One region of the Rhizobium sp. UGM030330-04 genome, then DNA from elsewhere that is predicted to be linked to it. Evidence: riboswitches for the same ligand, from Rfam matches in the RefSeq annotation. Region 1 holds a riboswitch; each other region holds the start of a gene.
The links. Region 1 has a riboswitch for thiamine pyrophosphate ahead of N434_RS21810 (ABC transporter permease). Riboswitches for the same ligand answer to the same signal wherever they lie in the genome.
Positions count from the first base shown of each region.

Region 1 (10,427 bases):
TAAAATCAAAATGAAGGTGCTGCTTGCAGCTTCGCAGTATCATCTGCGCGATGTTTCCAGTCAACATAAGAGGCGAACAAACCATGATTTCCGAGGGTCTAATTACACTTGGGCCACCTGATCCACAGGTTGGCTCAATCAAAGCGCGTCATTTGCCGTCAGATGTCGATGATTAGATTGAGTTCGTCTTGAACCCGCTTTTTCGCCTTGGCATGCGCAAGTGCCGCGTCGATGAAGCCTTTTTCTTTCGCGATACGGATCAGCCAATCATAATGATCGAAGAATTCGTTTCGTAATTTCTCGCTCTTAACGAGCTTTTCAAATGTGTATTTCTGCAATTTCCATATTCCATGATAGGAATATGCCGGTATTCATAATATAAATTCATTTCACGTCTCAGCATATTGAGTTGATATTCAAGTTTTTAGATTGGTAGCTTTGCGTATTGAAGAGCTTTTTCCAGTGCCTCCTTTTTGTTCTCAATGTCGTATCCATCGCCGTAGTGCATCGAATGGGATTTGGTGTTGGTGTGCCCGAGAATTGAATCCTTGAGGGTGTCATTCGCCCCGCTCCTGCGAAGCCAATCAGCCATGTTGTGGCGGAAGCTGCCGAAGCCCTTCCCCTTTCCCGGCGTCATCTTTCTGAAATAGTCGGACATCGCACAGTTGACCTGAGTTGGTCCTTCATTCGTATGGAAAATGGTAAAGCCGTTGGGGAATTCACGCATGGCGGCAAGCGCATCACCAATTAGCGGGACATCTCTATGACGCGCCCCTCCCCGCTTGACCTTGCCGCGAAGTTCATTGGGGCGAATGGAAATGTATGGATCAGACGCATCCAGATGGATATCGGCGGGGGTTAGAAGCGCGAGTTCCTTCGCGTTCGCACCTGTGCACATCCCAATGCGGATAAGAGCTTTGATTTCAGGTCGTGCCCCTGATGTCTTCAAGCCTTCCGTAACTGCTGCTATCTCCGCAGCGGTGAGCGGCGCTCGTTTGCCATCGTCTTCGTAGCCAGAAATTCTGATGCCCGCGAAAGGATTCTCCTTCCCTTCGTATTCCTCATCAAAGACGGTCTCTAAGATCACACCGAGCCAGCTAATCTTCTTATTAGCTTCGTTGCTTAAAAACTCGCCGGTATCGATCTTTTCCTTCAGAATTTTGCGGTACTTTTTCACATCGTTCTTGGTGATCTTCAACACGTCAGTGTCCCCCATCGCCGCGATGTAATCTTCGGTCTTAACTTCGTAACGCCGCCAAAAACGCTTCGTCTGAAGCTCGTTCTTGCCCTTAACTTTCTCAGACGAAAGAGCTTTGAACTTCTCGAAAGCATCTGCCCAAGAGAGCGGCGGCATCTCCATCGCGCCGACTAAAGCAGCAGTCTGCACAACATTTGGAGTCGGCATAACAGCACGGACATCCACGATTTCGCTGATACGCTCTATCAACTGATCAACAGTTTGTTCGGAGACTGCCGTATGCGGTTCGTACTTTGCGGTGAGCTTCTCAGCGGTTGCTTTGACACGCTTGTAGTCAACGTGAGCCTCATCAGGCAGGCGCTCATCATCGAAGAGCGGCAAGATTTCCGCGATGTGACCGGCGACACGCTTCTTCGCCGTCCCTAAATCTCGTGTCCTCAATGAGCGCCAAATTTGGCGTTTCGTCGTGGACTTCCGCAATCGCGTAGGGATGTTGACGCAGAAATAGTAATAGCCGTTCTGCCGTCTGTGTAAGTAATTTTGCGCGATCATATATTGAAACCCGATCAACGAAACTAAAAGAAACCTCCTTTTGGTTGACTCTCTTATAGCGCCTTCCGTGAATATTCGTCAACTATAAATTTCGAATTGACGAAAATTATGCTTTCAACTTGCTTTAAAAACAAAACAACTATTGCAAAATATTTTGGAAACATCTTATCTTTTTGATTATGTTTTGATTTTGAATTAGGCGATTTGCCGGGATTATTAGCAATTCTATTGGCAATTTTTCGCTGCGGCGATTCAGAGGCAGGCATTTGAAGAAGAACATTTGACATGAGTTTTGAATTCTCCTATGAAATCAATCTCTTCCGAGGGGTGTGCTACGGCACTGAGACGGCATTGCGCCGAACCCTTATATACCTGATCCGGGTCATGCCGGCGTAGGAACGGAAACTGTCGCACCCTTCAGGCGCTGCCCTTTCTCTTCTCCGCTTTGCCTGATCTCCGAGATTGTCACATCTGGAGACGAATGATGATGCTGAAACCTTCCGCCCTTCGCACACGGTGCGTCTGCGTCTGAGGTCCGGCTCATGCGTGCTACCCATGCGCTGAACGGTGTCGGTCTTCTGCTGGTTTTCTGGCAGGCGGGAACGTGGCTGTTTTCGCCGCCCCGCTATATCCTGCCGTCGCCCACCGATGTTGCCGGCGCTTTCTGGCGTCAGCCCGGCTTCCTGTTCGGGCAGGCACTGGTAACGCTCGGTGAAATGGCGCTCGGGCTCGCGGCGGGCATCGCCGCCGGTATTCTCGTTGCCTTCACGATTGCCGCCGTCCCGCGCCTCGGCCGCCTCGTCTGGCCCATGGTTCTGGTGCTGCAGGCCTTTCCGGTCTTCGTGCTCGCCCCCATCCTCGTCCTCTGGTTCGGTTTCGGCATGGCCTCGAAAGTGGTGATGACGGCGATCATCATCTTCTTTCCCGTCGCCTCCTCCTTCACCGATGGCCTTAACCGCACGGATCGCGCCATTCTCGACGCCGCCTCGCTGACGGAGGCGAGCCACTGGCAGATCCTAATCCGGCTGCGCGTACCGCTGGCGTTGCCATCGTTCATTTCCGGGCTGAGGGTGGCCGCCCCGCTCGCCCCGCTGGGCGCCGTCATTGGCGAATGGGTGGGTGCTTCGGCGGGGCTCGGTTTCGTCATGATCCAGTCCAATGCCCGCATGCAGACTGACACGATGTTTGCCGCCATGGCCATTCTTGCCGTCATGGCGGTGCTGCTGCGGCTCATCGTCGACCGGGCGACCGCCAATCTGGCCCCCTGGGCCAAGGAAACAGAACATACCATTCCTCTCAGATATTTACGGAGACTTTCGGCACCATGAAACGAACGCTTCTTTCCCTCGTCGTCGCGGCAGCAGGCGCATTTGCTCCCATGCAATCACAGGCCGCCGACAAGCTTACCGTATTGCTCGAATGGTTCGTGAACCCCGATCATGCGCCGATGGTGATCGCGAAAGAACGCGGCCTGTTTGCCGATGCCGGGCTGGAGGTGGAACTGGTGCCGCCAGCCGACCCTTCCGCCGTGCCGCGACTCGTCTCGGCAAAACAGGCCGACATCGGCGTGCATTACCAGCCGAACCTCTATCTCGATCACGATGCCGGCCTGCCGCTCGTGCGTTTCGGCACGCTGGTGGAAACCCCACTCAACACTGTCACGGTTCTCGCCGATGGGCCAATCAAAAGCCTGAAGGACCTGAAGGGCAAGAAGGTCGGTTTTTCCGTTTCCGGTTTTGAAGATGCGATGCTGAAGCGCATGCTGGAAAAGGACGGCCTGGCGAAGGATGATGTCGAACTCATCAACGTCAATTTCTCGCTCTCGCCGTCGCTGATCGCCGGCAAGGTGGATGCGACACTCGGCGGTTTCCGCAATTTCGAACTGACGCAGATGAAGCTTGAAGGCCATGAGGGCCGCTCGTTCTTCCCGGAAGAACATGGCGTGCCGGCCTATGACGAGCTGATCTTCGTCACGCACCGCGATCTCGTAAAAGACAACCGCCTGCTGCGTTTCCTCTCCGCCGTGGAGCAGGCCGCGATCTTCATCACCAACCACCCGCAGGAATCCTGGCAGCTTTTCATCAAGGCCTATCCGAACCTTGACGATGCGCTGAACAAGCAGGCCTTTTTCGACACGTTGCCGCGCTTCGCCAAGCGTCCCGCCGCACTCGACCGCGCGCGCTACGACCGCTTCGGTGCCTTCATGCAGGAGATGCAACTGATCAAGCAGGCACCGAAGGCGGACGATATCGCCGTGGAGCTGCAGCAGCCATGACGACGAATTTCCCGACAGCGGCAAAAGCCGCCGAGATTCTGGAGCGGGTGCGCAAGACGCGCCCGCGCGTGCATTGCCTGATGAACACAGTGGTGCAGAAATTCACCGCCGACGGCATCACCGTCGTCGGTGGCATTCCCTCGATGACCACCTCGCTCGAGGAAATCGAGAGTTTCGTCACCAAGGCGGATGCATTGACCGTCAATCTCGGCACGCTGGATGCCGAGCGGCGCAAGGTCATCCGGCTGGCGATCGAGATCGCCAATGCATCCGGCAAGCCGTGGATCGTCGACCCCGTCCATTGCGATTATTCGCCATCCCGTCTGGAGTTTGCCCGCGAACTCATCGCACTTTCCCCGACCATTGTGCGCGGTAACCGCGCCGAGATGAGCCTGATCGGCAATGTGCCCGACGCGGTGCGGATCGAAACCGGACCGGTCGATCATCTCCGCGACACGACCCGTGGCGTCAGGATCGTCAACGGTCATCCATGGATGGCGAAGGTCACCGGCACCGGTTGCCTCTCGGGCGGCATCATCGCCGCTTTCATGGCGGTGGAGAAAGATGCGCTGCCGGCTGCGGCCGCAGCCCTTGCCGTCACATGCGTTTCCGCCGAGCTGGCCGCGAAACAGGCCAGAGGCCCCGGCACATTCGAACCGGCATTTCTGGATGCGCTTTCCGAAATTTCAGGGGAAGACATCATCAATCACGCGAGGATAGAGCATGAACAAGGTTGATTACCGCCTCAACGCATTGGTCGATGCCAGTCTTGCCGATGTCGCGCCCTTACCCGAGCTTGCTTTGGCGGCCGCACTCAACGGTGCGACCATCCTGCAATATCGCGACAAGCACGGCTCGACGCGCGAAATGATCGACAACGCCCGCGCCATTCATGAGGCAATCGCCGGCACCGGTGTACCGCTTGTTATCAACGACCGCGTGGATGTGGCACTCGCCTCTGGCGCTGATGGTGTGCATCTCGGTGCCGATGACATGGATGCGAAGACCGCACGGCGCATTCTCGGCGAAAAGGCGATCATCGGCCTCACCGTCAAGAACCGCGCCGATGCTGAACGGGCGGCCTCCATGCCTGCCGATTACGCCTGCATTGGCGGCGTGTTCGAAACGGTTTCCAAGGTGAACCCGGACAAGCCGGTCGGTATCGATGGTTTTGCGACGCTTCGCGCCCTGCTGCGCGAATGGCGGCCGGATATGCCTGTCGGCGCCATCGCCGGTATCGACCTTGCCCGCGTGCCTTCAGTCATCGCCGCCGGCGCGGATGGTGTCGCGGTCATTTCCGCCATCTTCCGGGCAGGCGATATTGCCAGCGCAACCAAGGGCTTCCGCTCTGCAATTGACGCGGCGCTGAAAGCGAGACAGCCATGACATCCATTGCATTGACCATTGCCGGCTCCGACAGCGGCGGCGGCGCCGGCATTCAGGCCGACATCAAGACCTTCTCCGCTCTCGGCGTCTATGCCGCCAGCGTCATCACCGCCATCACCGCCCAGAACACCAGGGGCGTGACGGCGGTGGAGGATATTTCAGTGGCCACCATCGTTGCCCAGATGGATGCCGTTTTTTCCGATCTCGCCGTCAATGCGGTGAAGATCGGCATGGTCTCGCGGATCGAAACCATCGCCGCCATCGCGGAACGGCTGCGGCGGCAATCGCAACCGGTGGTGCTCGACCCCGTCATGGTGGCGACATCAGGCGACCGGCTGCTGCACGAGGACGCCATCGAGACATTGCGGCGCGAGCTTTTGCCGCTCGCGGCCATCGTCACGCCAAACCTGCCCGAAGCGGCGCTGCTGACCGGCACGCCGATTGCACAGACGCAGACGGACATCAACCGCCAGGCCGAGACGATCCTCAAGGCCGGTGCAAAAGCCGTGCTCATCAAGGGTGGGCATAGCGATGGGCCTGAGAGCACGGATTATCTGTTTGCTGATGGCACCATGCTGGCGCTTGCCGCGCCGCGGGTGGACACGAAGAACGACCACGGCACCGGCTGCACGCTGGCGGCGGCGATTACGGCCCACCTTGCCAAGGGTTGTGAACTGCGGGAGGCTGTTGGGCTTTCGAAGGAATATTTGAACGGAGCGCTTGAGGCTGGGCGCGGGCTCGCCGTTGGGAGTGGGCGGGGGCCGGTGCATCATTTTTATCGGTGGTGGTGACGGGATGCAGTAGGAGCGTGGGGCTTACCCCCCTCTGTCCTGCCGGACATCTCCCCCTCAAGGGGGGAGATCGACAAGCGGCTTGCTCACCATTCAATGAGCGAAGTTTCTCACATTGAGAGGATTGCGTGGGACTGAGGCAGAAACCTCACCCGATCTCCCCCCTTGAGGGGGAGATGTCCGGCAGGACAGAGGGGGGTAAGCCGCACGCTCTGCACACTCAATCCCTCACCGAGCCTTCGGCGTCGCCAACACATTCCGGATCGCAAAACTCGAATGAATCCGCGAAACCCCCGGCAGTTTCGACAGAATCTCCTTGTGAATCCGCTCGAAATCCCCAGCACTTTCCGCCTCGCAACGCAGGAAATAATCCGAGCCGCCGGTCATCAGGTAACATTCACGGATTTCCGGATACCGCCGCACCGCATTTTCGAAACGGTTGAGAAAATCCTCCGTCTGGCGGTCGAGCGTGATCTGCACGATGACCGAGATGACCTCGCCGCCCGCAAGGCCGCTGGTCAGCGCCGTATATCCGCGGATAATGCCCTCCCGTTCGAGAATATCGACCCGGCGCAGACAGGCCGAGGCCGAAAGCCCGACTTCCGCGGCCAGCTTCGCATTGCTGATACGGGCGTTGAGCCGAAGCAGGCGGATGATGTGGCGGTCGGTCGCATCAAGTGACGACATAGAAAATTCCAATCAGACAAAGAAAATTGCGCCACTTTGAATTCTATCGCATTTCCTTCGAACAATCGCCAAGAAATTCGATAATCGTTGCAATACTCTCATGAGATAAAAATGAGGGTGAACGACCATGGACATGCAGATCAGCCGCCAGCAGGCAGCCGGTGGTGCAAGCGGCCATCTGAGCATCGATCTCGGCGCATTGCGCGACAATTACCTGACCCTTGCCGCCATGGCCCCGGCCTCTCAGACGGCAGCGGTCGTCAAGGCGGACGCTTATGGCCTCGGCGCTGATATCGTCTCGCAAACCCTGTTCGACGCAGGCTGTCGCAATTTCTTTGTCGCCCATATCGATGAGGCGCTGGCGCTCCGGCTTCGCCTGTCGGCGCAGGCGCGGATTTTCGTGCTCAACGGTCTTCAGCCCGGCAATGAGACCTCCTGCGCCGCCATGGCCGTCACCCCGGTTCTGAACTCGCTGGAGCAGATTGCGCAATGGTCGGCCCATGCGAAAAAGCTTGGCAGGACGCTACCGGCGGCGGTGCAGATCGATACCGGCATGTGCCGTCTTGGCCTCTCACCCGCAGAGCTGGAAACCCTCACGTCCCAGCCGCAATTGCTCGATGGTATCGACATCGCCTTCGTGATGAGCCACCTCGCTTGCGCCGACGAGCCGGAACACCTCTCCAATGCCGCGCAGCTTGCGGTGATGCGAAAGGCCGCCACCGCTTTTCCTGATGTACCCGTCTGCTTTTCCAACTCCGGCGGCATCTTTCTGGGCAGTGATTATCACAATTACCTGTTGCGCCCCGGCATCGCACTTTATGGCGGCGCGCCGTCCGTTGCCCGTCCGAACCCGATGAAGCCGGTCGTCCTTCTCGATCTCGCCGTCATCCAGACACGCACCGTGTCCGCCGGCTCGCTGGTCGGTTATGGCGGCTCCTTCGAAGCCGCAGGCCCCACACGTCTTGCAACAATCGCCGCCGGTTATGCCGATGGCCTGCCGCGCTCGCTCAGCAATCGCGGGGCGGCGTGGTATAATGGTGTTCGCTTACCCATTGCGGGCCGCGTTTCGATGGACAGCATCATTCTCGACATATCGGCCCTGCCCGAGGGAACATTAACCCAGGGCAGCCTCGTTCAGATGATAGGGCCTGACCAGACTTTGGAAGACATCGCCGAGGATGCGGGCACGATCGCCTATGAAATCCTGACCGGCCTCGGACGCCGTTACCGCCGCAGCTATATTCAGCCGGGAGAAACCCCGGCAGCCGCTTCAACATCAGTCAATCACAAGTGAGACGATCATGAACGTCACTATCCTCGGAGCCGGCGTCGTCGGCGTGACATCCGCCTGGTATCTGGCCAAAGCCGGACACAAGGTGACGGTGATCGATCGCCAGCCGGCCGCAGCGCTCGAAACCAGCTTCGCCAATGCCGGTGAGGTCTCCCCCGGCTACTCCTCGCCATGGGCAGCGCCCGGCATTCCGATGAAGGCGATGAAGTGGCTGTTCATGAAACATGCCCCTCTCATCATCCGCCCGACGGCCGATCCGGCGGCGTGGCGCTGGATGAGCCAGATGCTGCGCAACTGCACCTCGGCGCGTTATGCCATCAACAAAAGCCGCATGGTGCGCGTTGCCGAATATAGCCGCGATTGCCTGATGGCGCTGCGCGACGAGACCGGTATTCAATATGACCAGCGCATGCAGGGCACACTGGAGGTTTTCCGTACCCAGAAGCAGTTCGATGCTATCGGCAAGGATGTCGACGTGCTGACCGCCGGCGGTGTACCCTTCGAAATTCTCGACCGTGACGGCTGCGCCGCCATCGAGCCTGGTCTCGCGCCGGCCAAGGAAAAGATCGTTGGCGGCCTGCGCCTGCCCGGCGATGAGACCGGCGACTGCTTCATGTTCACCACCGAGCTTGCCCGCATGGCGGAAGAGGCCGGTGTTACCTTCATCTATGATACCGGCATCATGCGTCCCATCGTTGAAGCCGGCCGCATCAAGGCCGTGGAAACCACAAAGGGTCTGGTGGAAGCCGATGTTTTCGTCGCTGCACTGGGCAGCTATTCCCCGCAGTTTGTGCGCCAGCTCGGCCTTAACCTGCCGGTGTACCCGGTCAAGGGTTATTCCATTACCGTTCCGGTCGTGAAGGAAGAGCGCGCGCCTGTCTCGACGGTGATGGACGAGGCCTACAAGGTGGCCATCACCCGGCTCGGCTCGCGTATCCGCGTCGGCGGCATGGCCGAGATCGCCGGTTTCAGCAAGGATTTGCCGGCCACACGACAGGCAACGCTGACCCATTCGGTGGAGGACCTGTTCGGCGGCGCGGGGGACCAAACCCAGGCGAAATTCTGGTGCGGCCTGCGCCCGATGACGCCGGATGGCACGCCCGTCATCGGCGCTACCCGCTACAGCAATCTTTATCTCAACACCGGCCACGGCACGCTCGGCTGGACCATGTCCTGCGGTTCCGCCCGGGTGCTTGCCGATCTCATCAGCGGGAACAAGCCCGAGATCGATACGCACGATCTGGCCATCAGCCGTTACGCCGCCTGAAACGGTCCCGCCGCGCCGCCGCCCGGCGTCGCGGCCTGTAAAACCGGGAGAAACCCGTTCCAATTCCGGCCGTCAGCGCGCCACAATTCATTCAGCGCCCGTTCAGCAGCGCCGCTATATTTCTTTAACCATCGAATTTGCAACTGGCAGCGCCCCTGCCATCTGGATGGAAGAAGACCATGTCGTCCTTTGCAGCTAAAACCGTTCTGGCCGTCGCCGTTGCCGCAGCGACCATCGTTCCTTTCAACACCGCCTCTGCCGATGACTGGGGCCGCCGTGACCGCCGCGATGCCGCCCTTCTGGGTGGCGTGCTCGGCCTTGCTGCCGGCGTTGCCGTCGGCTCCGCCCTTTCCCGCCCGGCGCCTGTTGACGATGAGCGCGTCTACATCGACCCGCCGCGCCGTTACGAGCCGAGCTACGTTTATGAGGAGCCGGACTACCGCTATTATCAGCCGCAGCCTCAGCCGGTCTACCGCCCGGCCCCTGTGTATCGCCCGGCACCGGTCTATCGTCCGCAGCCTGTTTATGACAGCCGCCCGGTCTATGGCCAGCGCGCCACTTACCGCACCATCGAGCCGTGGACCAACGCCTGGTACGACTATTGCTCGCAGCGTTACCGCAGCTTCAACACCCGCACCGGCACCTATACGGATTATGACGGCCAGCGTCATTTCTGCGTCGCGGGCTGAGTGGGAATAAACGCAGCCTCCAGCTTGTTTGCGAGTATAACCTCAAACTCTCCGTCATCCTCGGCCTTGTGCCGAGGATCCATCCACGTATCGCAACTTGATAGGTAGCAGATGCTCGGGACAGGCCCGAGCATGACGGAGGAGAGGTTTTCGGACCTCGCCATAGGCTCTGATGCCTAATGGCTTTTTTTATACCGCGCCGTTCTTCACATAATCCGCCCTGTTGATGCCGTGGCGTTGCAGCTTGTCGTAAAAAGTCTTGCGGGCAATGCCGAGCGCCGCAATTGTCTC
Region 1 covers NZ_QKML01000016.1:20,476-30,902, reverse strand. Annotated here, with positions in the region: gene N434_RS21820 (hypothetical protein) at 159-338, opposite strand; gene N434_RS21815 (DUF6538 domain-containing protein) at 425-1,750, opposite strand; TPP riboswitch at 2,064-2,166, shown strand; gene N434_RS21810 (ABC transporter permease) at 2,293-3,078, shown strand; gene N434_RS21805 (ABC transporter substrate-binding protein) at 3,075-4,025, shown strand; gene N434_RS21800 (hydroxyethylthiazole kinase) at 4,022-4,762, shown strand; gene thiE (thiamine phosphate synthase) at 4,749-5,411, shown strand; gene thiD (bifunctional hydroxymethylpyrimidine kinase/phosphomethylpyrimidine kinase) at 5,408-6,202, shown strand; gene N434_RS21780 (Lrp/AsnC family transcriptional regulator) at 6,431-6,889, opposite strand; gene alr (alanine racemase) at 7,017-8,183, shown strand; gene N434_RS21770 (D-amino acid dehydrogenase) at 8,173-9,447, shown strand; gene N434_RS21765 (BA14K family protein) at 9,627-10,136, shown strand; gene N434_RS21755 (sigma-54-dependent transcriptional regulator) at 10,326-10,427, opposite strand, start outside.

Region 2 (10,427 bases), on a different contig from region 1:
AGACCCGATTTCAGCAGCCATCTGGAGCGGCGGGAAGCGGGCAGCATCCTGTCAGGACACATCGAAAGCTTCGATACACGGCACGGGCTTGCCGCCGTAAGGCTCAGCACAGCGCTGCTTCAGGTTCCGGCAAAAATGGGAGCACCCGGCAACCCTGCACGGGTGCTGATACCGGCTCGCGATGTCATGCTGGCTTTGGTGAAACCCGAAGGCCTCAGCGCGCTCAACATTCTCGAAGGCTATGTCGCAGATATCTCGGTCAGCGAGGATGGCATGGTGACGGTTCAGGTGGATTGCGGCGGCGATATCATCCAGTCGCGCATCACCGACCTGTCACGTGAACGCCTGCAACTGGAGCCCGGGAAGCCGGTGCATGCCATCATAAAATCGGCGGCTCTCGATCCCTATTGACGGCATCATCGGGATTGCGGTTGGTCTCCAGCCAGTCGATATCCTGACGCAAGACCTCGTTCATCCGCTTTTCCATGCCGCGATAGCGCTCCAGCACCTCGGCCCCAAAAGCGGTCAACGCCGCCCCGCCGCCCTGCTTGCCGCCGCGCTGGGATTCGATCACCGGCTGCGTGAACATATGATTCAGCGCATCGACCAGCAGCCATGCACGGCGATAGGACATATCCATGGCCCGCCCGGCGGCCGAAATGGACCCTGTCTCGACAATCAGCTCCATCAACTCGATCTTGCCGTGGCCCAGACGCTCCCCGGGCGAAAAATCAATGCGGAGAACGGGTTTCAGTGGTGCTCTCGTTTCGTTCATCGCTCAACGGTCCTGCCCATGAAGATCGCGATAGGCCTTTTGTGCGCCCGCCACCGGCAGCGCCGTCGCCGCATGGACACCGCGCGCCACCGCCCGCGCCATCACGATTGTGGCGAGATAGCAGAGTTCGGCGAAATGAACGCCGCCTTCAAGCGGTTTGTCGCCGGTCGCCGCCGCGAACATGGTGTCGCCGTCGCTCGGCAAATGGGCGGGCAGAATCGCACGCGCCAGCCCGTCATGCGCCATGATGGAGAGGCGATGCGCCTGCGCCTTTGTAAGTGTCGCATCGGTCACGACAGCGCCGATGGTCGTCGCAGTGAGATTGACCCCCTTGAGCCGCAGCGCGGTATGGTCCGGTTCGAAACGTTCCGGAAAACCGCAATCGCCGAATTCGCCCTGCATTTCAAAAGGTGCGGACCAGAAATGGCGGCTTGTGCCAACAGTCGCGGAACCCAGCGCATTGACCGCGACGATGGCCGCCACCTTATAGCCGCCGGAACTGATGGCGCTGGCCGAACCAAGGCCACCCTTGAAGGTGGCGGTCGTCGCGCCCGTTCCTGCGCCCACCGTTCCGAGTTCGAAAGTCTCGCGACCTGCCGCCTTGAAGGCCGCATATCCCATCTCACGATAAGGCGAATGCAACCCCCACTCCTTGTCGCCGCCATTCAGCAAATCCATCAGGATGGCTTGAGGTACGATGGGCACGCGGGTGGAACCTACCTGCAACCCACGGCCGATCTCGCGCAACCCGGCCTGAACACCGCCCGCCGCATCCAGCCCGAAGGCCGAACCGCCGGAAAGCACCAGTGCATCCACGGTTTCCACCGTCATCGCGGGGTCGAGCAGGCCGGTGTCACGCCCGCCGGGCGCACCGCCGAGAACCGAGCCGGAGGCGATGGCGGGTTTTTCGAAAACAATCGCCGTGACGCCGGAGCCGAGGGAGAGATCGGTGACATTGCCGACCGAAACGCCGTCGATATCCGTGAGAAGATTGTTGCGCGTCGCCATGCCGTTCCCCTTTTCTCCCGGTATCCCGCCGCCGCAGGGCACTGTCAACGCAAAAAGGTGACATGCCCCGCCTCTGGCAAAAGCCGCGATCAGGAGAAAACTGCCCTCCCGATAACAGGTGTCGAGGGAACGGCCATATCCCGTGGTTCCAGCGGCCCGGACAGAAATGCCCGGTGGCCAGCCTCTATCGCGCGGGCAAAAGCCTCCGCCATACCGACCGGTTCACGTGCCCCGGCAACCGCCGTATTGAGCAAAACAGCGTCATAGCCGAGCTCCATCACCGTCACCGCATGTGACGGCCGGCCGATGCCGGCATCGACGATCAGCGGCACATCGGGAAACCGCGCCCGCATCGATTTCAGTGCCGTCAGGTTAAGCGGCCCCATGGCGCTGCCGATCGGCGCGCACCAGGGCATCAGCACCCTGCAGCCGGCCTCCAGCAGCTTTTCGCCCACGACAAGATCATCAGTCGTATAGGGAAAGACCTCAAAACCCTCGTCGCAGAGGATTTTTGCCGCCTCCACCAGCGCAAAGACATCCGGCTGCAAGGTATCGTGATGACCGATGACTTCGAGCTTGATCCAGTTGGTGCGAAACACCTCACGCGCCATCTTCGCCGTCAACACCGCTTCCTTCACGGTGTGGCAACCGGCGGTATTGGGCAGGATATGACGGTCCAGTTCGCGGATCAGCTCGAAAAACTGACCGCCTTGCTTGCCGCCCGCCATTTCCCGACGCAGCGAAATCGTCAGAATATCCGCATTGCTGGCCCGCACCGCATCGGCAAGCACGGCGGGAGACGGATAACGCGCCGTACCGAGCAGAAGACGGGACGAGACCTCGCGGCCATAAAGCGTCAGCATGGCCTCAACCTCCCTGCATCGGCGAAAGGATTTCGACGCGGTCGAAAGCTTTCAGCAAATAATCGGCGCGCTCTTCCGAATGCACCAGATCGCCATTGACCGCCGTCGCCAGCCACTCGCCCTCATATTCGAGGCTGGCAAGCAGGCCGGCCAGCGTCTCGGCGGCAAGATCAAGCTCGTCGCCATTCACCAGAAGTTTCATGATCGTGTTCCTTTTGAATAAGAGTTTGGCAGACGATCCCGGCCGCATGCCGCGCCATCGCCGGCGAGAGCAGAAAGCCATGCCGGTACGCGCCGTTGATGAAGATGGTCCGCCCGTCCTCGGTCACGTCAGGCAGATTGTCGGGATAGGCGGGGCGCACGCCCGTGCCGGTCTCGATGATTTCCGCCTCCGCAAAGGCCGGATGCACGGCATAGGCGGCATTGAGGAATTCCATCATCGAACGGGCGGAAATCGCCCCGTCATCCTCCGTCTCGATCATCGTCGCACCCACCATGAAGCGGCCGGGCTCACGCGGCACGATGTAGAGCGGAATGCGTGGATGTAGCAGCCGGACAGGACGGGAGAGGGAAATCTCTGGCGTGCCGAGATAAAGCATCTCTCCCCGCACACCGCGAAGGCTGGAAATCGTTCCTACCGCCGCAGACCCGGTGCAATCCACCACCCGGTCGAACCGCTGTTCATCCACCGAAACGCCCATATGAAACCGCACACCCATGGCGCAAAGCCGCTCATGCAGCGATTTCAAAGCAAGGCGCGGATCGAGATGTCCTTCGCCCGGGAAGTAAAGTCCGGACAGGAACCGGCCGGCAAGATCAGGCTCCAGAGCGGCGATCCCCCCCTCATCCACCCAGCGATAACCACTGGTCCGCGATGCGAAACGAGACAGCTCCGCCTTGTCGCGGGCAGGCGCGACCACCAGCGTGCCATTGCGGACTACAAGGCCGGGAGCCGCTTCGGCCCACCAATCAAGCGCCGCTTTGCCAAGCGTCAGAACCGCCTCTTCCGCGCTTTCGCGCTCACACCAGGGCGCCAGCATACCGCCCGCATAAAACGACGCCCCGCGAGAAGGCTCGGCATTGCGCTCCGAGACCTCGACAACAACGCCGCTCCGCGCTAGCTCGAAGGCCGCCGTTAATCCGGCGACCCCCGTTCCCTTGACAAGGGCGCGCATTTATTCGGCATTCGCAGGCGTCGGCAGCGGCATATAAAGCTCGCCGCCTTCCTTGAAGCGGGCGGCCATCGCCTCCAGCCCCTCCTTCTGCGCCTCGGCGCGGATATCGTGGGAAATCCGCATCGAGCAGAATTTCGGCCCGCACATGGAGCAGAAGTGCGCGACCTTGTGCGCCTCCTTCGGCAGGGTCTCATCGTGGAAGGACCGCGCCGTATCCGGGTCGAGCGACAGGTTGAACTGATCTTCCCAGCGGAACTCGAACCTTGCGCGCGACAGCGCATCATCCCGCACCTGTGCCGCCGGATGGCCCTTGGCAAGGTCGGCGGCATGGGCGGCGATCTTGTAGGTGATAACGCCGACCTTCACATCGTTACGATCCGGCAGGCCGAGATGTTCCTTGGGCGTGACGTAGCAGAGCATCGCCGTGCCAAACCAGCCGATCATCGCCGCCCCGATGCCGGACGTAATGTGGTCGTAACCGGGCGCGATATCGGTGGTCAGCGGCCCAAGTGTATAAAATGGCGCCTCGCCGCAGGTCTTCAGCTGCTTGTCCATGTTTTCCTTGATCTTGTGCATCGGCACATGGCCGGGGCCTTCGATCATCACCTGGCAGTCCTTCGCCCAGGCGATCTGCGTCAGCTCCCCCAGCGTTTCCAGCTCGGCGAACTGCGCCGCATCATTGGCGTCGGCGATCGAGCCGGGACGCAAGCCATCGCCCAGCGAGAAGGAGACGTCATAGGCGCGGCAGATGTCGCAAATTTCCTCGAAATGCTCATAGAGAAAGCTTTCGCGATGATGATGCAGACACCACTTGGCCATGATCGACCCACCGCGCGAGACGATGCCGGTAACGCGGTTGACGGTGAGCGGAATGTAATGCAGCCGCACGCCGGCATGGATGGTGAAATAATCCACGCCCTGCTCCGCCTGCTCGATCAGGGTGTCGCGAAACACCTCCCAATTCAGATCCTCGGCAATGCCGTTGACCTTTTCCAGCGCCTGATAAAGCGGCACCGTGCCGATCGGCACCGGCGAATTGCGGATGATCCATTCCCGGATATTGTGGATATTGCGCCCGGTCGAAAGGTCCATGACGGTATCCGCACCCCAGCGGATCGCCCAGACCATCTTCTCCACCTCCTCTGCCATGGAGGAAGTGACGGCGGAATTGCCGATATTGGCGTTGATCTTAACGAGAAAATTGCGGCCGATGATCATCGGCTCGAGTTCCGGGTGGTTGATATTGGCGGGGATGATGGCCCGACCCGACGCCACTTCCTGCCGAACGAATTCCGCCGTCACGTAGTCAGGGATATGCGCGCCAAAGCTTTCGCCGTCGCGCACCAGCTTCTCCTTGGCCGCCTCGCGCCCGAGATTTTCGCGGATGGCGATGAATTCCATTTCCGGGGTGATGATGCCGGCCCGCGCATAGGCAAGCTGTGTCACCGCCTTGCCGGCCGTCGCCCTGAGTGGCTGGTGGCGCACAGAAAATTCGGGCGTCAGGCGCTCGCCGGTGGCAAAGCCGTTATCCTCCGGCTTAACGTGTCGGCCCTCGTAAGCCTCGACATCACCGCGTGCCACAACCCAGTCGTAACGCAGACGCGGCAGACCCTTTTCAATCAGAACGGAGTGCGTGGGATCAGTATAGGGACCGGAGGAATCATAGACCGTTACCGGCGGTTCGCCCGCCGTCGGGTGGACGGCGATCTCGCGCATCGGCACGCGGATATGCGGATGTAAAATTCCTGGTTTGTGGATTTTCGTGGAGGCGGCATGCGGCCCGGTGGTGACCGACAGCGGGATAGTCTTGGCAGCGATATTCATCTTGAGGCTCCAAAGTTTGACAGTGGAGACCCAGTTCGAGCCGGAATGATGGAAAATACCTGACTGCCGACACGAAACGCCATGCGCCCGCCCGACATCAGGTCTTTGCACCGTCCCTACGCCAGTATGAACTGGATCAGGTTCAACGGGTCACTGCGCATGAAAGCAGAATCTCAGCCCCTTGACGGGACACCCCTGGTGAATGGCCACAGCAAAAAACACCGCCCGGCTTTTGTCAAGGCTGCCGATCACCGCTTGGCAAAGGTGCGGGAATGGCGCATGCTGCCGTTAGTTGTAATTAACCTAACGGTTTAGGTGAATATTATCGTTTGCCACGTAACGATAAGCACAAACTATGCAGATATGAAATTTATGGGAGATACGTCGGAATGAACGCGACTATACGTGAAATACTGGCCAAATTCGGCCAGCTTCCAACCCCGGTCGATACGATTGCAGATGAAGCCGATCTTTATGCGGCAGGCCTTTCTTCCTTTGCATCGGTGCAACTGATGCTGGGAATCGAAGAAGCTTTCGACATCGAATTTCCCGATAACCTGCTGAACCGCAAGTCCTTCGCCAGCATCAAGGCCATTGAAGACACCGTTAAGCTTATTCTGGATGGTAAAGAGGCTGCCTGATGAACGTGACCGTTGCGCCGCAGGATGAAACTCTGTCCGCGCGCGCGGGCCGTGTCGCGGCCATTGCCGCCAGACATGCGGACGAGGTGGATGTCACCGGCCGCTTCCCTGAGGAGGCTGTCGATGCCTTGAGGCAGGAACGCCTGCTGGGCATCCAGATCCCCTCCTCGCTCGGCGGCGAAAGCGCTTCCCTGCAGCAAATCGCCGATATCTGCGCCCGGCTCGGCCAGGCCTGTTCGGCAACCGCAATGATTTTCGCCATGCATCACATCAAGCTGTCCAGTCTGGTGGAACACGGCGAGGCTAGCGCATGGCATACGGGCTTCATGCGCCGCATCGCGGGTGAACAGCTTCTGCTCGGCTCCGCCACCACCGAAGGCGGCATCGGCGGCAATCTGCGCAACTCCATCTGCGCTATCGAGGTCGATGGCGACTTCTGCCGGCTGGAAAAGGATGCCACCGTCATTTCCTACGGCAGCAATGCCGATGCGATCCTCATCACCTCGCGCGCCCACAAGGATGCCGCGCCGGCCGATCAGGTGATGACCGTTTTCCTGAAAAACCAGTACACGCTCGAAAAGACCCATGTCTGGGATACGCTCGGCATGCGCGGCACCTGTTCAGACGGCTTCCTGTTCCGTGGCGAGGCGCCGGCGGCACAGATTTTCCCGAAGCCTTTCGCGGAAATCGCCGCACAATCCATGCTTGCAAGCTCACATCTCCTGTGGAGCGCCGTATGGTATGGCATCGCCTCCGACGCGGTGCTGCGCGCGCAATCCTTCGTCAGAGCCGCGGCCCGTAAGTCGCCCGGCACCGCCCCTCCCGGCGCGATCCGCCTTGCCGAGGTTTCCACCAAGCTGCAGGTGGTGAAATCCAACATCATTGCCGGCATCAAGGCTTACGAGGACACCAAGAGCGATCCGGAAAAGCTGATGTCCATGGCCTTTGCTGTTGCCATGAACAATGTGAAGATCTGCTCTTCGGAAACCATTCTTGAGATCATCGACCACGCCATGCTGGTCTGTGGCATCATGGGTTACAAGAACGGCACGCCCTACAGCCTCGGCCGGCATCTGCGCGATGCGCATTCCGCCCGGCTGATGATTTCCAACGACCGTATTCTCGGTAATTCCGCCAATCTCCTGCTGGTTCACAAGCAGGACACCAGCCTCTTGGGATAAGACCATGGACATGCAAACATCGTTTCTCGATCGATTGTTCGAAGAAGGCCTGCTGATTGAAACGGGTGTGGACGGCCTTTATGGACGCAGCGGCCAGTTCGAGGACGTGATTGCCGCATTCGAGCGGCTGATCGACCGCACGGGCGCCGCCGATGGCGCCGAAGCGATCCGTTTTCCGCCCGGCATCAACCGCGCCTACTTCGAAAAAAGCGGCTACATGAAGAGCTTCCCGCAGCTGGCAGGCACGGTTCATTCCTTCTGCGGCTGTGAGCTCGACCATGTCAGCCTGTTGAAGACCATGGATGAGGGCGGCGACTGGACCAAGGACCAGAAAGCAACAGACATCGTGCTGACGCCGGCAGCCTGCTATCCGCTTTATCCGACGATCGCCAAGCGCGGCGCGCTGCCTGCCGGCGGTGGTCTCTATGACATCCAGTCCTATTGCTTCCGCCATGAGCCCTCCAAGGATCCGGCCCGCCAGCAGCTTTTCCGCATGCGCGAATATGTTTGCATGGGCACCGAATCCGACGTCACCGAATTCCGCCAGACCTGGATGGATCGCGGCGTGGAGATGATGAAAGCGGTCGGGCTCGACGTCACCATCGATATCGCCAACGATCCTTTCTTCGGCCGTGCCGGCAAGATGCTCGCCAACAACCAGCGCGATCAGAACCTGAAATTCGAACTGCTGATCCCGGTCACATCGACGACCAATCCGACAGCCTGCATGAGCTTCAACTACCATCAGGATGCCTTCGGCCAGAAATGGGGTCTGAACCTCGCCAACGGCGATGTCGCCCATACCGCCTGCGTCGGTTTCGGCCTTGAGCGCATCGCGCTGGCGCTGTTTGCGCATCATGGTCTCGATGTGAAGAAATGGCCTGCGAAGGTCGTGGAAACGCTCTGGGGCTGATTATCCATGCGGCAAATTTTTCCGGGCCTTGATCCCAAGAACTATGTGCAACATCCGCTCCATTCTTCCGAGCGAATGTGGCCGGAAACCAATTGCTACATTGATTTGTGGATCGAGGTTCTGGCCTCGAAAGGCCTGCCGCCGGAAGCCATGTTCGGTTTCACCCTGACGCAGGACTTTGAGGGTGATCAGTTCACCTTCTTCAAGGTGCCGCTGGAAGATCTCGAAGCGCTTTATGGCGTTCGCGCCACCGAGCTGGCGATCTTCGACAGGGTGGAAAACCACATCGAGGCGCAGCTGGAGCGTGGTCGCATCTGCCTGGTCGAGATGGACAGCTTCTACATGCCCGACACCCATGGGGTGGGCTACCAGAAGGAACACGGCAAAACCACCGTCGCCATCAACCGGCTCGATCTGGCGAACCGGGAACTCGACTATTTCCACAATGCCGGCTTTTTCCATCTGTCGGGCGAGGATTTCGACGGGTTGTTCCAGCACCATCTGGCTGAGACCGACCCACCTTTCCTGCCCTACACCGAATTTGCGAAATTCGCAGACGGTAATCCCTCGCCGGCCCATATTCGCAAGACGGCCGAGCGGTTGCTGAGATTTCATTTTTCGCGGCGGCCATCCGCCAATCCGGTCAGGGCTTTTTCAGCCGTGTTTCCGGCGCAGGTGGAAAAGGTTGCCGACAGGCCCTTCGGCTTTTTCCACAAATATGCCTTCAATACGCTGCGCCAGCTCGGCGCCAATTTCGAACTGGCGGCAAGCCATTTCGAATGGCTGGACAAGGACGGTTTTTCTGAAGCACGAGACCACGCGCTGCGCATCTCCGAGGTCGCCAAGACCGTGCAGTTCCAGCTTGCCCGCGCTGTCACGCGCCGCAAATTCGATGCGCTGGCCTCCGTGCTCGATCCGGCAGCGAACGCATGGGATGGTCTGATGAAAAGCCTTGCGGCGAAACTGTCTGATGCCAGCGAGGCCGCGTGAGGACCTATCTTCCGGGCGAAAGCGAGAAATTGCTGAGTGAAGGCTGGACGCTGACACTGACGCCGGCCGATGCCTGCGAAACCCCGTCTGACATCCCGGCAACGCTTGAAAGCCTGCACGTCTCCGTGCCCGGCACGGTGGCGCAGGCACTGGAGGAAGCTGGGAAATTCGATCGTCTTGCTCCTGTCACGCTCAACGACAGGGATGCCTGGTATCGGCTGACGATGATTTCCGATGCGCGGGAGCGGGCCACACTGCGCTTCGATGGCCTCTCCACCATTGCCGAAATCTTCTTTAACGGTGAACTGATCGCCGCCAGCCAGAGCATGTTCGAAAGGCTGGAAGTGCCTGTCGATCTGACGGGCGCGGACGAACTTTCGATCTGCTTCAGGGCTCTTGCCCCAAGGCTCGAAAAAACCGGCCCGCGCGCCCGCTGGCGCCCGCAGATGATGAACACGCAGGGCCTGCGGCTGATCCGCACCACTGCACTGGGCTACATGCCCGGATGGTGCCCGGAAATCCATGCCGCCGGTCCATGGCGACCCATCAGCCTGATAAGGCAGGACGGCGTACTCTGCACACTAGGGTCTTCGCTGGACGACGCCGGGCGCGGCACCGTCAGCATCGCCCTTGAAACCAGCCGCGCCATAACATCGGCACGGCTGAGCTGTGCCGGCTACAGTGCCGATCTTTCCACGGATGAAGGCGGTAAACTCTCCGGCGAACTCCATATTCCCGATGTCGAAACATGGTGGCCGAAAACCCATGGCAGGCCGGCGCTCCATGAGATCCTTCTGGAGCTGGACGGCAAACAGTATCGGCTCGGGCGCACCGGCTTCCGGCGGATAGAGATCGATCATGGCGGGGACGGCAAGGGTTTCGGGCTTAAAGTGAACGGGCAACCCGTCTTCTGCCGCGGCGCGGTCTGGACGACGTCCGATATCGTGCGCCTGCCGGGAACACGGCCGGATTATGAGCCATGGCTTAGAAAAGCCGCCGAAGCCGGCATGAACATGATCCGTATCGGCGGCACCATGGCTTATGAGACGCCGGAATT
Region 2 covers NZ_QKML01000003.1:351,149-361,575, reverse strand. Annotated here, with positions in the region: gene modC (molybdenum ABC transporter ATP-binding protein) at 1-411, shown strand, start outside; gene N434_RS06825 (winged helix-turn-helix domain-containing protein) at 380-775, opposite strand; gene N434_RS06820 (P1 family peptidase) at 779-1,783, opposite strand; gene N434_RS06815 (thiazole synthase) at 1,873-2,646, opposite strand; gene thiS (sulfur carrier protein ThiS) at 2,651-2,848, opposite strand; gene thiO (glycine oxidase ThiO) at 2,817-3,821, opposite strand; gene thiC (phosphomethylpyrimidine synthase ThiC) at 3,822-5,645, opposite strand; TPP riboswitch at 5,741-5,852, opposite strand; gene N434_RS06795 (acyl carrier protein) at 6,035-6,286, shown strand; gene N434_RS06790 (acyl-CoA dehydrogenase family protein) at 6,286-7,467, shown strand; gene N434_RS06785 (amino acid--[acyl-carrier-protein] ligase) at 7,472-8,380, shown strand; gene N434_RS06780 (DUF1839 family protein) at 8,387-9,370, shown strand; gene N434_RS06775 (glycoside hydrolase family 2 protein) at 9,367-10,427, shown strand, end outside.
Region 2: another riboswitch for thiamine pyrophosphate. It lies ahead of thiC (phosphomethylpyrimidine synthase ThiC); the one in region 1 lies ahead of N434_RS21810 (ABC transporter permease).

Region 3 (10,427 bases), on a different contig from region 1:
CCAGAAAAAGGCCAAGAACATGCTGGTGCGTGTCGACGGCAAAATTCCTGATGGCGTCACCGCAAAAGACATCATCCTCGCCATTATTGGCGAGATCGGCACGGCGGGCGGCACCGGCCACGTGATCGAATTTGCCGGCGAGGCGATCCGGTCGCTTTCCATGGAAGGCCGCATGACGGTCTGCAACATGACCATCGAGGGCGGCGCCCGCGCCGGTCTGATCGCGCCTGATGAGACCACCTTCGATTACATCAAGGACAAGCCGCGCTCACCGAAGGGCGAAACGCTGGAACAGGCCATCGCCTACTGGAAAACGCTGAAATCCGACGAGGGCGCCCATTACGACAAGGTTGTCATTCTCGATGCAGCCAACCTGCCCCCCATCGTCTCCTGGGGCTCGTCTCCGGAAGACGTGACCTCCGTCGAAGGCATTGTTCCCAATCCCGATGATATCGAGGAGGAAAACAAGCGCGCCTCCAAGTGGCGTGCGCTTGACTATATGGGCCTGAAGCCCGGCACACGCATCACCGATATCGCCATTGACCGCGTCTTCATCGGCTCCTGCACCAACGGCCGCATCGAGGATTTGCGCGCGGCGGCGAAGATCGTCGATGGCCGCAAGGTGGCCTCCACCGTTTCGGCCATGATCGTGCCCGGCTCCGGCCTCGTGAAGGAACAGGCGGAAAAGGAAGGTCTGGACAAGATTTTCCTCGACGCCGGTTTCGAATGGCGCGAACCGGGCTGCTCCATGTGCCTTGCCATGAATGACGACCGCCTGAAGCCCGGCGAACGCTGCGCCTCCACCTCGAATCGCAATTTCGAGGGCCGTCAGGGCTACAAGAGCCGCACCCACCTCGTCTCCCCCGCAATGGCGGCGGCGGCGGCAATCGCCGGTCACTTCGTCGACGTTCGCGAATGGCAATAAAACCCTGAGGCCATCTTTTCAGCAAAGCCACCCGTCCCACGCAGGGGCGGGTGGCTTTTATTATACCCCCTGCAAACGCCGTTGCGGCTGCGTGCCGTGCAGGAACACGGCAAAAGTATCCCAGGGCGGCGTGATGGAGAGCTGACTCAAGATACGAGCAACCTCCCCTCTGTGAATGCCGGCATGCAGGACCATGTGCGAGATCATCTCGGCACGGGACATGTAACCCTTGTCACCATCCGTAAAGGTGAAGGCGACAAATTCGCCAAGCGATTCGGGTGATGTTTTCTCGATATAATCGAGATACCAGCGATCGAGAGCGGCAACATCCTTCGCAAGATCATCCAGCTGCGGGGTTGCCTCGGTATTATCAGAGAGAAAACCGTGCGCCGTTCCGGTGAGATGACCCGAAAAAATCCTCGCGACGACGTAGTAGTGATTGACCAGCCGAAGTGCCGTGTGCCGTATGGACGCGTTCTGCACGGGATCGAGGTGTTTGAGCTTCTCGAATAAATCCCTGTTCGCCCATTGGTGATAGCCGAGCAGGCTCCTGAGCAAATCCCTCATGACAATATCCTTTACATCTGAAAAATGTGAGCACTATGTTTATATTTTCGCCATGGAGGATGCCTTGTCTACTCGCATTGCAAAGCGGAAGAGCGAGATGCGCAAGGAGCCGCGCCAGGAGCGTTCCAGGGCCACGGTCGATGCCGTCATCCATGCGGCAGCTCGCATTTTGAGCGACCACGGCTGGGCAGGCTTCACCACAAACAGGGTTGCCGAAACGGCCGGCGTCAGCATCGGCTCGCTGTATCAATATTTCCCGGACAAGATTTCGATCGTGGAAGCGGTACGCCACCGTCACCTTGAGGATTGTCTCTCCGTCATGAAGGGCGTTTCGCAAAAGCGGCAATCGCTCGCAAAATTCGTGGAAGAACTCGTGACCGGCATGATCGCGGTTCACAGCATCCATCCCGGCCTTCACAAGGTGCTTCTAGATGATGCGCCCGGCCACGAGGGGACAAACGATCCCAACAGCGCTTTCGAACAGGAATATCTCGGTCTCTATGCGGCGGCGATCGCGGCGCATACCACAGCCGGCTCAAAGGTAGAGAGCGGAACCGCGGCGCTGATCGTATCCGATGCCATTGACGGCATCATCCATAATGCCGCCCGCCGCGGAGCATTGCAGTCACCCAAAATCAGGCGGGAAATGATAGCACTCGTTCACGCCTACCTGTCTCGGGCAACTGGCGGATGAGAGACCGTCAACTCATTCCGAGATGATCTTCACCCGCTGCCCCGGCTGAAGCGTGGCGGTGGCGCTCATCGCATTGATCATGCGGAACATGTCGAGCTTGCGCTCGGTCCCCATCATCCGTGCGGCGATCGTCGCCACGGTTTCGCCGGGCTTCACCGTCACCACCCGCACGCGCAACGGCTTCAGCGACGCGATTTCCTGCGGGGTCATCTTGCGGAAACTCGTGCGCAGCACATTGGCGATGGAATCGAGCTGGGCATTGCCCTTCGGCACAGCCGTCAGGAAGCGGAATATCTGCTGCCCGACACGGATGACGGTCACGTCAAAATCCCATTTGTCCGCGCTTGCCCGGGCCGTTGCGGCATCAAGACCGTTGATCTGCGTTTCCCTGACGGTTTCCGGCAAGAGACCGGCAACCCAGCCGCTGGTCAGGTAATTGGCAAGGCTGGTCTGTTTCGGATCGGCGACACCATCGAAACGGATCGCCATGTCGCCGGGTCCCGTCGCGAGAACGGCCTCCACCTTGTTGTCGATGACGAAACCTTCCGGCACGTCGAAACGGATGCCCAGCGTTCCGTGCAGAAACGTCTGCCCGCGGACGTAGCCTTCCTGCGGGCTGTCGCCATAAAGCAGGCCGTCTATGCCATCCAGAAACCAGTCACGGCCACGATCGCCGACCTGGCCTTCCTGGCCGAAGGCGCGGGCATGACGGCGCGCCAGCTCGATGCGCTGCGGCGTGTTGGGGTGGCTGGAAAGGAAGTCGAGGCTCTGGTCGTTTTCGGGATCGGCCGAAGAAAACCGCGCATAGGCCGCCATGGAATCCAGAAAGCGCGGCGAAGCGTAGGGATCGTAACCGGCTTCGCCCAGCATGCGCACGCCGATGACATCCGCCTGCAATTCCTGCTGACGCGAGAAGGCCGCAAGGCGAAGCTTGCCGCGCGCCAGAGCCTGCTTGCCGGCCAGATCGCTCGACAGAACCTCGGCAACCACGCGGCTCGCAATCACCTCCGCCTCTTCGCGGCGCTGGCGCTCGATGCCGTGGTTGGCAGTCACATGGCCCATCTCATGCGAAAGCACGGCGGCCACCTCGGAGGCGTCGTTGGCAAGTGCCAGAAGCCCGCGCGTGACGTAAAGATATCCGCCCGGCAGCGCAAAAGCATTGATAGCCGGCGAATTCAAGATGGTGATACGATAGGACTGCTGCGGGTTTTCCGAAACGGCCGTGAGCGCGCCGGCAATACGGGCAACGAGCCGTTCCGTCTTGGCGTCGTGATATTCACCGCCATAGCTCGCCACGATACGCGGGTGCTCGCGCGCGCCCATCTGGGCGCGGGGATCGTTCTTCTGCACCTGTTCCACGGTCTGCGGATTGTCCGAGGGACGCAATGTGGACTGATAAGCCGGGCTGAACAGAGACTGGCACGACGACAGGAACACGGCGGATGCCGTCAGCACGGAACAGGCAGCAGCCATCCTGCCCGAACGGCGAAGGCCTGAACGGGAGAAGAGCCTCCACTGTGCAGTCATGCTATTTTTCATTCTCTATGCCTGCCCCTTAACGTTCCTGATCATCCGTTAATTGCAGACCAGAATAACAGATTCGCCCCAACGGGAGATGAATGCCGAAACGGTAAAAACGATCCATCAAGTCCGGAATATTCCTGAAGAACGCAATAATTCCCATCTTTTCTCGGGCAGCAACTTGAAACTGGCAAGTGCTAATTAGCGCCATTGAAGTCATCTAAAGCGATTGCCAGCGGCGCGCGTCGAAAATAAGGCGATCAGCCGTTCAGGAAACTGTCGACGGCCTTCACATTTTGTGTGGTGAAGAAATCTGCGGTCTGGCCAGCATAGATAATGCGGCCGCGATCAAGAAAAACCACCCGTTGCGCCAGCTTCTTCATGTCTTCCGGATGGTGGGTGACAATAATCACCGTATTTTTTGTTTCGTTGTGCAAGTCGAGAAGCAGGGAGGTCATGCCCGACCGCAATCCCGGATCGAGCGCGGCGAAGGGCTCGTCGAGCAGCATGACCGGTTTTTTCCTCACCAGCGCGCGCGCCAGTGCCGCCCTTTGCCTTTCGCCGCCGGAAAGCGTGCCCGGCAGACGCTTGTCAAAACCCGCAAGGCCAACGCGGGCAAGCGCCATTTCAATCCCCTGCCGGTCTTCCGCCTGCAGCTTCAGTGCGGGGCTGACACCGAGGGCGACATTGGTGAAAATATCGAGATGGGCGAAAAGATTATTGTCCTGAAAGATCGATGAAACAGGTCTTTCGGAAGGATCGAGCACCGTCATGTCCCGCCCGCCAATCACCACCCGGCCGGAATCCGGTGCCTCGAAACCGGCAATCAGATTGAGAAGTGTGGATTTGCCGGAACCGGACGCACCGACAACAGCGGTCACCCGACCCTGCGGGAAAGTGCAATCGAGGTCGAAATCCTGCGTTCCAAGCTGCAGCCTGACCTTGTCCAACCGAACCGCGAAATCATCGCCTGTCATATGCTTGCCCTTGCTGATTGCGCCCCTGCTGATTGCGCTTGCCGTGAAACACCACCTGCGGCAAGCAGCAGGCAGACGATACCGAGAAGGAAGGCATAGCCGGCGGCATCATTGGTGCGGTAACTGCCCATATTGCTGTAAACCAGCCAAGGCAAGGTGACGAAATTTTCCGATCCGAACAGCGCAACCGCCCCGAGATCGCCAAGCGACAGCGCCATGGCAAAGAAAAACGCCATTGCCATGGGTCGCCACAGAACCGGCAGATCGGCAAACCGCAACCGCGTCAGGCCCTGAAGCCCGAGACTGGCGGAGAGGCGGCCGGTGCGCAGAAAATGACTGGTAAAAGCTGGCTCGAGGACACGCATGGCAAGTGGCAAGGCCATCAGCATATTGATGAGTGCAACGAGAATGGGAGCATAGGCGCTGACATCCCCAAAAGGTCGCAACAGCAGGAACCACCCGCTTCCAAGCACGACGGGCGGCACCAGGAGCACGAGCGAAGACCCGGCCCCAAGCGTAGCGGACAGAACGCGCAGGGGCCATGCCGCCCGCCGTTTTGAATCCACAGCCTGACGCGCACTGATGATCGCCATGCAGCAGAACACAACGAGTATTGCCGACAGCACGGCGATTGCAAGACTGGTCACCGCCGCACGCAGGAAGATCGGCGCAGTGACGAGACGCGGCAGATCGGCCGTCAAACCCGAGACGGCTATGGCGACGAGCGGCAAACCGACCAGCAGAATTGCAAAACCGATCGCCACCCCGTCCCAGAGACGCGCATTGACGCTCTTGCCATCGAAACGACGGATGAGACGACCAAGCGAGGAAATCTCCGCTTCCGGCGATGGCAGAAATGCCAGGAGACCGAGCAGGACTGCGGTGAGGACAATCTGCAGGACGGAAAGCACAATCGCCCGCTGTGGATCGAAATCGAACCGCAGCGCCTGATAGATCGCCACCTCCAGCGTCGTCGCCGCCGGCCCGCCGCCCAGGAGAAGCACGAGCGTGAAGCTGGTCGCGCACAGCATGAACACGAGCCCGGCAATACCCGGAACAAGCCGCGAGATCGCCGGCCATTCGATGAAACGGAACACCGAGACCGGCCCCATGCCAAGGCTTGCCGCCATGCGCCAGTATTCGCCGGGAATGCGCTCCAGCCCCGCCAGCATCAGCCGCACGCAAAGCGGCAAATTAAAAAACACATGGGCGATAAGAATGCCGGAGAGGCCATAAATGCTGAAGGGCTCGTCCACGCCGGCAAAAACGAGGGCGGTATTCACGATACCCTGCCTGCCCCAGATGGTGATGATGCCGAAGGCGCCAACAATCACCGGCAGGCCCATCGGCACCGCCAGCAGCCGGATGATCCAGATTCTTCCCGGAAACTCTCTCCGCCGGGCAAGCGCCAGAGCTACGGGCAGGCCGAGAACAATGGACAAAAGGGTGGAAAGCATCGCCTGATAAAGCGTGAAGCGCAGGATGCGCAGCGTGTAGGTATCGATGATACCGGCAGCGGATGCACCCGTGTCAAAAGACAGCAGCGCAAAAACGGCGAGCGCCATGAACAGGAAAACGGCGGCAAAAGCCGCCGTCCCGAAAATGATCGACCGCCGGTAATCACGACGCAGCATCATGCGCGGGCGTGCCTCTTCGTCAGTTCATGCTCATGGCCGCCAGCCACTCTTCAATCCAGGCCTTGCGGTTCTTGGCCACCTCTTCCGGGTCCATCAGGAAAGTCTTCTGCGGCACCACGAGTTTGGAAAACGCCTCCGGCAAAGGTGCCGAGGTTGCCGCAACCGGCATCATCCAATTGTTCTGCGGAATCGCATCCTGAAAGCCCGATGTGAGCGTGAAAGCGAGGAACTGCTTTGCCAGCTCCTTGTTTGGTGCGTTTTTGAGAAGGCCGGACACCTCGATCTGGATGTAATGTCCTTCGGAAAAGGCGGCGGCCTGATAACGGTCCGACTTTTCGGCGACCATGTGATAGGCGGGCGAGGTGGTGTAGGAAAGCACCATCGGTACCTCACCCTTGGTGAAGAGACCGTAGGATTCCGACCAGCCAGGCGTCACGGTGAGAATACGCTTCCTGAGCTTTACCCATGCCTCCGGCGCCTTGTCGCCATAAACCGATTTTACCCACAAAAGCAGGCCGAGCCCGGGCGTGGAGGTGCGCGGGTCCTGAATGGCAATCTTCTGCGAGGGATCGCCTTCCACCAGCTCTTTCAGGCTCGTCGGCGGGTTCTTCACGGCCTGCGTATCATAGACGACGGCGAAATGCCCGTAATCATAGGGCACGAACACATCGTCCCTGTAACCGCCCGGCACCCTGGCCGCCGATGCATCAATGCCGCTGGCGTCAAAAAGCCCCGTCTGCTTCGCCTCCGCCACGAGATTGGTATCGAGACCGACGACGACATCGGCCTTGGACCCCGCGCCTTCCAGCTTCAGGCGGTTCAGCAGCGCCACGCCATCCGCAACACCCACGAAATTGACCGTGCAACCGCACACCTTCTCGAAGGCTTCCTTCACCTTGGGGCCGGGACCCCATTCGGAAACGAAGCTTTCATAGGTGTAGACGGTCAGTTCCTGCCTGTCCTGCGCAGCGGCGAAACCGGGCAGAAACAGCGAGGCGGCAACGAGGGAATTCAGGAAAAGACGACGGCGCACGGGTATCTCCTCAAAAACGATAGGGAAATAGCCGCTTGCCTTAAAGCCGTCTAATCCCTCCGCCGGTATGAACCGGATCAGGTTCTTCGGGTTGGCAAGCCTCTCAGCCTTCTGCCCGCGAGAACAGAAGACACCCCGTTAGATCAAGATGATGGTTTAGTCCCGCCGTTTGCGATTGGCAAGGTGGCTAAGGTCAGCCCTGTCCCGTCATGTGCACCAGTTCCCACACATGGCCGTCGGGATCCTGAAAACTTCCGGCATACATGAAGCCGTGGTCCTGAACGGGTTTCCAGCCACTGCCTCCAGAGGCAAGCGCCGTTGCAATCATCCGGTCTATTTCGTCGCGGCTTCCGGCGGAAAGACAGGTCAGAACTTCGGTGCTGCGCTTGGCATCAGCGATATCGCCATTGATGAAATCGCGAAAACGCTCCTCCTGAAGAAGCATCACGAAGATGTTCTCCTCCACGATCATGCAGAGCGTGCGGTCATCCGAATATTCCGGGTTGAAGCTGAAACCGAGCGCCGTGAAGAAGTTTTTCGATGTCTCGATGTTCTTGACGGGCAGGTTGACGAAGATCATGCGCATGGTGTGAACTCCTCCGAACCGGCACAGGAAACGGCAATTCCGCCTCCCTGTCAAAGGTGGATGCGGTTTCAATCAGCAAAAGACCATCGTCTTCAGCCTTCCAGTTCCTCGCGCAGCATCTCCAGTTCCAGCCATTCCTCTTCCATGGCCTCCAGCTTTTCGCGCAGTTTCGACATCTCCTGCGCCAGCATGTTGAAGGTGGCCGGGTCCTTGGTAAAAAGCGCCGGATCGGCCATGCGCTGTTCGCGTTTTGCGATTTCGCCCTGAGCCTTTTCCATCTCCTTCGGCAGATTTTCGAGCGCGAATTTCTGCTTGAAGGAAAGCTTGCCCTTCGCCTTTGCCGGCTCCTGCGACGGCGCGGCTGAAGACGCCGTCTTTGTCTTCTCCTGCTTTTCCGCCTTGCGTTTTTCTTCCGCAGCACCCTTGCGCTGCGCCATCATGTCCGAATAGCCGCCGGCATATTCGATCCAGCGCCCATCCGGCTGGTCCGGATTGGCCGGCGCAATGGTGGAGGTGACGGTGCGGTCGAGAAAATCACGGTCGTGGCTGACCAGAATGACCGTGCCGGAAAAACCCGCAACGATCTCCTGAAGCAGATCGAGCGTTTCAATATCGAGATCGTTGGTCGGCTCGTCGAGGATCAGAAGATTGGTCGGCCGCGCCAGGATGCGCGCCAGAATAAGCCGGGCGCGTTCGCCACCCGAAAGATTACGGATCGGCGTGCGGGCCTGTTCCGGCTGGAACAGGAAGTCCTTCATGTAGCCCGTTACGTGCTTCACTTCCCCATTCACCAGCAGATTGTCACCCCGGCCATCCGTCAGGTAATGCGCGAGCGTATCGTTGGGATTGAGCTCCTCGCGCTTCTGGTCGAGCGTCGCGATCTCCAGGTTGGTGCCAAGCTTCACCACACCGCTATCAGGCTCAAGCTGGCCGGTAAGCATCTTCAAAAGCGTGGTTTTGCCCGCGCCATTCGGTCCAACGAGACCGATGCAATCGCCGCGATGCACCCTCAGCGAAAACGGCGAGACGATCACGCGCTCGCCATAAGCCTTGGTGATGGCCTCTGCCTCGATGACCAGCTTGCCGGACTCGCGGCCTTCGGTGACGGTCGCCTGCACCGTACCCTGCGGCCCCTTGTGGCCGCGATATTCGGCGCGCATGGCCTGAAGCTCGCCGACACGGCGCATGTTGCGCTTGCGCCGCGCGGTCACGCCGTACCGCATCCAGTGTTCTTCGCGTTCGATGGCCTTGCCGAGCTTGTGCTGCTCCAGTTCTTCCTCTTCCAGCACCTTGTCGCGCCATTCCTCAAAATGGGCAAAGCCACGATTGAGACGGCGGGACTGGCCGCGATCGAGCCATACGGTCGAAGTCGAGACTTTTTCGAGAAAACGCCGGTCGTGCGAAATCAGCACCAGCGCACTGCGCGACTGCTGCAATTCGCTTTCCAGCCATTCGATGGTGGGCAGGTCCAGATGGTTGGTCGGCTCGTCCAGCATCAGGATATCAGGTTCCGGCGCCATGACGCGGGCAAGCGCCGCGCGCCGCGCCTCACCGCCGGAAAGGCTCGCGGGGTTTTCCTGCCCGGTCAGCCCGAGATGCTCGAGAAGATAAGTCACGCGGTAGGCATCGTCACCGGGCCCGAGGCCCGCCTCGGCATAGGCCTGAACGGTGTCGTAGCCGACAAAATCCGGTGCCTGTTCCAGATAGCGGATGGTGGCGGCCGGATGCCGGAAAACCTCGCCCGACTGCGCCTCGACCAGCCCGGCGGCGATCTTCATCAGCGTGGACTTGCCCGAACCGTTGCGCCCGACAAGACAGATGCGGTCACCCGGCTCCACCTGAAGATTGGCGCCATCCAGAAGCGGGGTCACGCCGAAGGTCAGCTTGATATCGTCGAGTTTCAAAATAGGGGGTGCCAAGGCGTCAGGCTCCGGTCAGATCATAAGGGCGGGCGAGCACGATGGCTTTTCCGCTTTTCAGCGAGAAATGCACAGGGCCGCCATTCGCGACATTGGAAATAGTGCGGGAGGAACCGAAAGCAAGCGCGAAATCGTCAAGCGGATAACGCACATTGCCGATATCCAGCCCCCCAAGGGCGGTAAATCCGGCCACCGAGAACAACGAGCCGGCCGGCAGATCGACATCAAGCGAGCCGGGAAGCAGCGGCCGGGCCTCCTCCTCACCGGAGGTCAGCGTAACGTCGAGCCCCCGTTCGGCAAGCGCCACCGCGTAAAGCAGATGCTGCAGCGCGTGGTCGCTTCTCGCGCCCCCGAGCGCGCCCACCAGCAGCAGCGAATGCGCGCCGCGGGAAAGAGCCTCCGAGACAGCAATCTCACCATCCGTCACCGCCTTTGCGGCGGGGTAAGGCTGGCGTTCCACATCAGGCCAGGCATCGAGCAGCACTTTGCTGGCGGAATCGAAATCCCCGACCCACAGCTCCGGCTTAAGCCCGAGTGGGCCGGCATGGCGCATGCCGCTATCGGCCGC
Region 3 covers NZ_QKML01000003.1:195,470-205,896, reverse strand. Annotated here, with positions in the region: gene leuC (3-isopropylmalate dehydratase large subunit) at 1-925, shown strand, start outside; gene N434_RS06100 (DinB family protein) at 986-1,492, opposite strand; gene N434_RS06095 (TetR/AcrR family transcriptional regulator) at 1,590-2,186, shown strand; gene N434_RS06090 (M48 family metalloprotease) at 2,199-3,713, opposite strand; gene N434_RS06080 (thiamine ABC transporter ATP-binding protein) at 3,968-4,684, opposite strand; gene thiP (thiamine/thiamine pyrophosphate ABC transporter permease ThiP) at 4,681-6,321, opposite strand; gene thiB (thiamine ABC transporter substrate binding subunit) at 6,341-7,354, opposite strand; TPP riboswitch at 7,392-7,502, opposite strand; gene N434_RS06065 (VOC family protein) at 7,548-7,940, opposite strand; gene N434_RS06060 (ABC-F family ATP-binding cassette domain-containing protein) at 8,033-9,859, opposite strand; gene N434_RS06055 (thiamine diphosphokinase) at 9,864-10,427, opposite strand, start outside.
Region 3: another riboswitch for thiamine pyrophosphate. It lies ahead of thiB (thiamine ABC transporter substrate binding subunit); the one in region 1 lies ahead of N434_RS21810 (ABC transporter permease).